One region of the Pseudarthrobacter sp. TRD_SC_9 genome, then DNA from elsewhere that is predicted to be linked to it. Evidence: riboswitches for the same ligand, from Rfam matches in the RefSeq annotation. Region 1 holds a riboswitch; the other holds the start of a gene.

Region 1 (3,701 bases):
GGCGTCCGGCAGCAAGGTGTGCTCGTCCGCGATCACCTCCAGCTTCACCCAATCGGTTTCCAGGGCTTCCCGGGCCAGTTCTGCGGTTAGGACGGCATCCCTGGCAGTGAAGCAGCCGGCGGTATTGGGCAGGACCCGAATGCCCTGGTCCTCCAGCAGCTGGAACAGGGACCCCGTCTCCGCCGGCGAGTACCGCCGCATGGCAACGGTGGTGAGTTCAGTTCCGGAGGCCACGAGCGCTGCACCCAGCCCATCCAGGCTCGGCGCGCCGCCGGTCCCCATGATCAATCGGGAGCCAAGTTCGACGCCGTCAATCACGAGCGGCGCCACGGCCGCCTCAGCGGGGGTGCGTGCCGCCGTCGACAGTTCGTTCACTGGTCGGGTCATCTGTTCAGACATTCCTAGCCTCCTTGTACTGCTGTAACAATTTCCACGTCGTCGCCGTCCGCGAGCGCCGTTGCTGCCCACTGGCTGCGCGGCACAACGGCTGCATTGCGGGCTACCGCCACTCCGAGCTTGCGCCCGTCCGTGGCCTGCCCGTTGACTGCCAGCGGACGGCCTGTCAGCCGGGTGACCAGGGCACTCAGTGAGGTACCGGGGTCCAGCGGAAGGTTTTCGCCATTGAGGGTGATGTTCATCGAGTTTCCTGTTGTTCGAACGGAAGATCCTGTAATGGATAGCGGCCTGGTCCTGATGGTGCCGCGGCTGTTGAGAAGCGGTCCGGGAGGAAGGCCTTCCAGCGCGGGTCCGGCTCCCCGTCGGCCAGTTCGCGGCAGATTCTGGCCGCCACCGGGGCGAGCAAAACTCCATGGCGGAAGAATCCGGTGGCAATCACCAGGCCCTCAACGTGCCCGGCAGCCGAACCTACTCTGCCCAGGAACGGCGCATTGTCGGGGGTGGCGGGCCTGGCGCGGGCAGTGCTTTCCAGCAGTTCGAGCTCTGCGACGGCAGGGACCAGCTGCTGGGCATCGCGAAGCAACTGGTATACGCCTCCTGCCGAGACGGCATTAGACCCGCCTCCGAACGCGTGGCCGGACAACCTGTCTTCGCGCTGGGTGGCCCCGATCACCACCGTCCCGTCGGTGCGCGGCACGATGTATACGGGAACGCCGTGCACCAGGCCGCGGATGGTGGCGGTCAGCAGGGGCAGCAGATGCTCAGGAACACGCAGCCGCAGGATGTCGCCATGGACCGGCCGCAGGGGCAAGTGCAGTCCATCGGGGAGGCCGGCCAACTGCCCGGCATGCAGTCCGTTCGCCACGATCGTCTCGCCGGCAAGCACCTCTCCCCCGCCGCGCAGGCGCACCCCGGTGACCTTACCGCCGTCGTACATCAGTTCTTCGGCCGCCGCCTGGATGGCAAAGCCGCCGGCGGCGTTTTCGACGCCTGCACTGCCGCCCTGTTTCCCGCCCAGGGCGTCCCGGAAAGCCTTGATCAGCAACCGCGGATCCACCTGGTGGTCGTCGGGGGTATGGAGGGCGCAGGAAATACCGGGGCTCAACAGCGGCTCGCGGCTGCGGGCTTCCCTGATGGTCAATGGCTCCACGGCGAGGCCGCGCTCCAGCTGGACCCGGCGCAGGTCAAGGAGCGCCGTGCGGTCCGCGGCGCCGGCACCTACGGTGAGGGTCGGCGTCGTCAAATATCCGGTGGCCGTTCCAGAGCTTAGGGCGAGGGCCTCCGCGAAGCACGGCCACAGCCCGGAAGATTCCACCATCAGCTCCAGGAGGTCCTCTTCCTGGTAGTGGTATTCGCTGACCGCGGCGAGCATTCCGGCGGCCGCCCAGCTGGCGCCGGAGCCCGGAGCATCATCGATCAGTGCCACAGAACGGCCGGTGCGCTGGAACTCCCAGGCCACGGCGTGGCCGATCACTCCTGCGCCGATCACGGCGACATCGGCACGGAAGCTTTGTGCCGTGGCGGCTGCAGCGTCCATCCTTGGATTCCTTCCCTACGCCGGTACTAGCCGGATCAGGTCAAGCGGTCGGCTCTGATGCCCTCTCAGCCAAGCCGTCTCCATGACGGTCATATTGGCTCCCGCAGTACCTCCCCAGCTTAGAGGAATTAGGCTGGATCCATGACAGCCCGCCCGGACCTCAGCTCTGCCCGCCTCTACCTCTGCACCGATGCCCGCACCGAACGGGGCGATTTCGAAGCCTTCGTTAATGCCGCTTTCGCGGGCGGCGTGGACATTATCCAGTTGAGGGACAAGACCATTGAGGCCGCCCAGGAGCTGGAACTCCTGGAGGTGCTCAGGCGGGCTGCCGAACGTCATGAACGGCTGTGGGCGGTAAATGACCGTGCGGACATTGCGCTGCTCTCCGGCACCCCTGTTTTCCATGTTGGCCAAAAGGACCTGCCCACGGCGAAGGTGCGGAGCCTGCTTGGCGCAGCACCCATCGTCGGCCTGTCCTCACATACGCCGGAGCAGGTGGACGCCGCCATCGCCGATGCCCGCACCGGAAACCTGGACTACTTCTGCGTCGGACCAGTCTGGGCCACCCCCACCAAGCCCGGACGCGCCGCCGTCGGGCTCGATCTGGTGCGGCATGCTGCCGCATCCGCCGGAACGGGCGGCACCGATGTCCCGTGGTTCGCCATTGGCGGGATTGACCACGGCAATGTGCGCGAAGTAGTGGCGGCGGGTGCCGGCAGGATCGTGGTCGTACGGGCTATCACCGAAGCCCGGGATCCCGCGGAGGCCGCCGCCGGCCTCCTGTCAGTGCTCAACGCCGGGATGCGGGCCAGCGCCTAGCAGTGTGCCGGCGAGACGCCACGGCAAAACCGGGTTACGCTAAATTTCGTGTCGCACCATCGCCTGGGACCCAGCGTCCATGACCGGAATAACGCCCTTGCCGAAGCTCTGAGCGGGCTGCGAACAGAGCTGGAGCTGCCGGGACCCTTCCCTGACGATGCGCTCAAGGATGCCCTCGAGTCCGTGGAAAACCACAGGCTTCCGGAGTTCGATCTGACGCACGTTGAATTCATCACCATCGATCCCGCCTCTTCGACGGACCTGGACCAGGCCCTGTACATCGAGCGCGCGGGCCAGGGTTACCGGGTGCTCTACGCCATTGCGGACGTCCCTTCCTTCGTCGCGGCTGGTGGACCGCTCGACGCCGAAACCCGCCGCCGCGGACAGACCTTCTACGCGCCGGATGGCCGGATTCCGCTCCATCCGGAGGTCATCAGCGAGCAGGCCGGCAGCCTCCTGGCGGACCAACTGTGTGCGGCCTTTGTCTGGGAATTCGGGTTGGCCGCGGACGCCGGAGTCGAATCGGTGAGCGTACGCCGGGCTGCCGTGCGCAGCCGGGCCAAGCTGAGCTACGCGGGAGTGCAGGCGGAGCTGGATGCCGGCACGGCCCGTCCCATGCTGGAACTCCTGAAGGAGGTGGGCCTCAAACGGGTTGAACTGGAAAGGGCCCGCGGCGGAGCCAGCCTGAACATGCCAGAGCAGGAAATCGTGCAACTGCCCGACGCCGGTTACCGGATTGCCGCCGCACCGCAGCTTCCGGTGGAGGACTGGAATGCCCAGCTTTCGCTGATGACAGGTATGGCAGCGGCGTCCCTGATGGTGGCTGGCAAGGTGGGGATACTGCGTACCATGCCAGCGCCGGACGAACGGTCACTGCGGCACTTTAAGCGGCAGACCACGGCCTTGGGCAAGCCCTGGGATGATTCCCTCAGCTACGGCGAATACCTGC
Region 2 (3,701 bases), 510 kb from region 1:
GGGAGTCATAACCCAAGTGTTGGCGTAAGCACCGAAGATCCAGTTTACGCTAAATCTGGCTCCGGCCGCAAATGAGGCTGGTTCCGGGCTATACCGTACAAGTCGCTAAGCAATCACTGAGCAATACTGGACGAACATTCGGAACCTAACTATCTTACCCGTACGCACAGGACAATGTCCGCCAGGCTCAGGCAAACCGGCGCGGCGCGTCGAAGAAATCCACCTCGAACCGGCAGGACTGGGTAAAGGCAGCCAGCATGGCCGAGCGGTCGGCCGCAGATCCGTTCCTTCCCGCAGCGTCGGCGATGGCGATCGCCTGCCGGGTGGCTTCGGCGAAAGCTTCGTCCGCGTAGGTACGGAGCCAGTCTGCGTACGGATGCCCCACCGGTGAATCGGCCGCCAGGAACTGACCGTGGAGTCGCTCCCCCACTTCCGCATACAACCAGAAGCACGGCAGTACCGCTGCAACCAGGACCCCGTAGCTGCCCTCGGAGGAGGCCGCCAAAAGATGATCGACGTAGCTTTTGGTCACCGGTCCCTGGCCCGTGGGTGACGGGCGGCCAGCCAGCCAGGTCCTGTGCAGCTCCGATTCGACCTCAAGGCAGCTCAACGCCGAGCGCGCCCAGAACATTTGCTCCGCCTCGGTGGGTGCCAATGCGCTTGCCCGCGCCAACACCCTCGAGTAGCCGTTCAGGTACAAGGAGTCCTGGCTCAGGTAATACGCGAAGTGCTTCTCGGTCAGGCCACCGGACGCCAGTTCCCGGATGAAGTCCAGTGCGTAGATATCGTCCAGGTAAGGCTCCGCTTCACGCCGGAGCAGGTCTAAGAAACTGCCAGGCAGGTCAGTCCCCGTGCCGTCCGTACCCGCAGGGACAAGGTGGTGGAAGTGATGGACGGGGCCCTTTCCACTTCCGACGGCGAGGCTGCCGCCCCCTGCCAACGCGCCTTCCAGCCAGGGCTTGACCACCGCCAGCGCTTCCTCCCAGTTGCCGAGCCTCGCCATCACGGTGGCCATGGCGGAGGACAGCGAGCAACCCGTGCCGTGGCTGTTATTGGTGGCAATGCGGCGCCCCTGAAACTCCACGACCTCCGAGGACAGCAGCCCCGCACTGCTGACGAGGGCATCCGGGCAGGTACCGCCGTCGAGGTGTCCGCCCTTGACCAGGACCGTGGCACCGCTGACCTTGGATAGGCGTTTACCCTGCTCCAGTGCGCCCGCCCAGTCCGGTGCGGGCTCCTCCCCCAGGAGAATTGCCAGTTCCGGAAGGTTGGGCGTGATGAGGTCCGCAAGCGGCAGCAGCCTGATCAGCGCTTGCTCGGCCTGTTCCTTGAGCAGCCGGTCCCCGCTGGTGGCGACCATGACAGGATCCAGGACCACGACGGCGGGACGCACCTTCCGCAACCAGTCCCCGACCACCGTGATCACTTCTTCCTCACCCAGCATGCCGATCTTGACGGCATCAACAGTGATGTCCTCGCTGATGGCGTCCAACTGCTGCGCCAGGAAGGAGGCCGGCGGAACGTGGATGCCCCGGACGCCGCGCGTGTTCTGTGCCGTGAGTGCCGTGATGACGGCCATGCCGTAACCGCCACTGGCCGCGATGCTCTTCAGGTCAGCCTGGATCCCGGCGCCGCCGGATGGATCCGAACCCGCGATGGACAACACCCGGGGAATCGAATGCTTTGAGGGCTGGATGAACGTGCCATTGCTGGCTGTGCTGGTTGACGTTGCAGGCAGTACGAATGACGAAGTCACGTGGACATCCCTTCGCCGGTGCTAACCGGACAGGTTCAACGGGTCTTATCTCAGCCGGCTCCGATGCCTGGCACCCCGTGTCAGTACTACAGCCTAACGCAGACGAAAAAGGGCCCGGTCCCGCGGACTGCAACTTCCGGGACCGGACCCTTTACTCAATAAGCGCTAGAGCTCAGATGCCGGCACGCCCACGCCCAGGATGATCGGCTGGGAAGCATCAGGCTTGCTGGCCTGCGCAACCGCCGCGGAGACCGGAGCCTTCGCTTCATGGCTGTGTGAACCTGTGGCAGCGGGAGCCGGCGTGTGCTGCTCAACACTGGTCTCGTTCGCTGCACCCTGCGCACGGCTGGCGCTGCGGTTGCGGCGCGGACGGCGTGAGCGTGACGGGTCTGCTGCTTCGGGAGCGGCAGCCACTGCCGGAGCAACGGACACCCTACGGGCGCCAGTTGTCTCGGTCACCTTTTCGGCCGCAGGTTCACCCAGGTGGGCGAACGCTTCGGCGAGGCTGTCCAGCGTGAGCTTGGGCTGCGGCTGTTCCTCCTCCGCGTGGGCGACCGAAGGCAGCGCAACCTGCTCGCCGCCGAACGTCAAAACAGCAGCGGGAGCCGCGGCCGGAGGCTGGGGAGCGGTGGTTTCAGGTGCCCGTGTTTCGCGCACCGTTTCAACAGCAACCGGAGCAACTGCCGGAGCAGCGTGTTCTTGGTCATGCTGGTGGGCAGCATGTGCGGCGGCGGCGATGTTGGCAAGTGCTGCGCGGGTTGCCTCGGCTTTGGCGTGGCGCTCGGCGTCGATCGGTTCGGATTGAACGGTGTGCACCACGGCCGCCGGTGCTGCAACGTCAAGCTGCTGGCCGCCGCGTCCGCGACGGCGCTTACGTTCGCCCCGTGCAGGCTGCGCCTCAGTGCGGGGTGCCTCGGTGCGCTGGTTGTCGCTGCGGAACGCGTGGTGGTCAGCGGCCACTACATTGGCGCGGCGGTGCTCCACAGGTTCGTCGTGCGTGACTATACCGCGCCCTGCGCAGACCTCACACTGCTCGCCAAAGACTTCCAGCAGACCGGTGCCCATGCGCTTGCGCGTCATCTGGACCAGGCCCAGTGATGTCACCTCAGCGACCTGGTGCTTGGTGCGGTCGCGGCCCAGGCATTCCACCATGCGGCGGAGCACCAGGTCCCTGTTGGATTCCAGCACCATGTCGATGAAGTCGATCACGATGATTCCACCAATGTCGCGCAGGCGCAGCTGGCGGACCACTTCCTCGGCAGCTTCGAGGTTGTTCTTGGTGACTGTCTCTTCCAGGTTGCCGCCGCTGCCGGTGAACTTGCCGGTGTTGACGTCCACCACGGTCATGGCTTCGGTGCGGTCAATCACCAGCGAACCGCCCGAGGGCAGGAAGACCTTGCGGTCCAGTGCCTTGGCAATCTGCTCGTCGATCCGCCAGGCAGCGAAGATGTCCTGGTCCTGGGTCCACTTCTCAAGGCGGCCCACCAGGTCCGGCGCCACGTAGGTCACGTAGGCCTCGATGGTGTCCCAGGCCTCCTCGCCGGACACGATCAGCTTTGAGAAGTCCTCGTTGAAGACATCGCGGACAACCTTGATGGTGAGGTCAGGTTCTCCATACAGCAGCTCCGGGGCCAGGACCTTGGTGGACTTGGCCTGCCCTTCAATGCCCTCCCACTGCGCACGGAGGCGGTTGATGTCATGAGTCAGTTCCTCTTCCGAGGCACCCTCGGCAGCAGTCCGGACAATCACCCCGGCATTTTCGGGAAGGCGGTCCTTGAGGATCCGCTTGAGGCGGTTGCGTTCGACGTCGGGCAGCTTGCGTGAGATGCCCGTCATGGATCCACCGGGTACGTACACGAGGTAACGGCCCGGAAGCGAAATCTGGCTGGTCAGGCGGGCACCCTTGTGGCCTACCGGATCCTTGGTCACCTGGACCAGGACGGTG

What was found. A riboswitch is a leader RNA that binds a small molecule or an ion and turns the genes downstream of it on or off. The one in region 1 is predicted to bind thiamine pyrophosphate.
Region 2: linked by a shared signal. The riboswitch ahead of ACWA13_RS10180 (bifunctional hydroxymethylpyrimidine kinase/phosphomethylpyrimidine kinase) and the one ahead of thiO (glycine oxidase ThiO) in region 1 are both predicted to bind thiamine pyrophosphate.

What each region holds. Positions count from the first base shown of each region.
Region 1 covers NZ_CM143956.1:2,693,428-2,697,128, forward strand. The annotation lists gene ACWA13_RS12485 (thiazole synthase) at 1-399, opposite strand, end outside; gene thiS (sulfur carrier protein ThiS) at 402-638, opposite strand; gene thiO (glycine oxidase ThiO) at 635-1,933, opposite strand; TPP riboswitch at 1,929-2,048, opposite strand; gene thiE (thiamine phosphate synthase) at 2,075-2,752, shown strand; gene ACWA13_RS12505 (RNB domain-containing ribonuclease) at 2,801-3,701, shown strand, end outside.
Region 2 covers NZ_CM143956.1:2,179,482-2,183,182, forward strand. The annotation lists gene ACWA13_RS10180 (bifunctional hydroxymethylpyrimidine kinase/phosphomethylpyrimidine kinase) at 188-1,756, opposite strand; TPP riboswitch at 1,747-1,844, opposite strand; gene ACWA13_RS10185 (Rne/Rng family ribonuclease) at 1,922-3,701, opposite strand, start outside.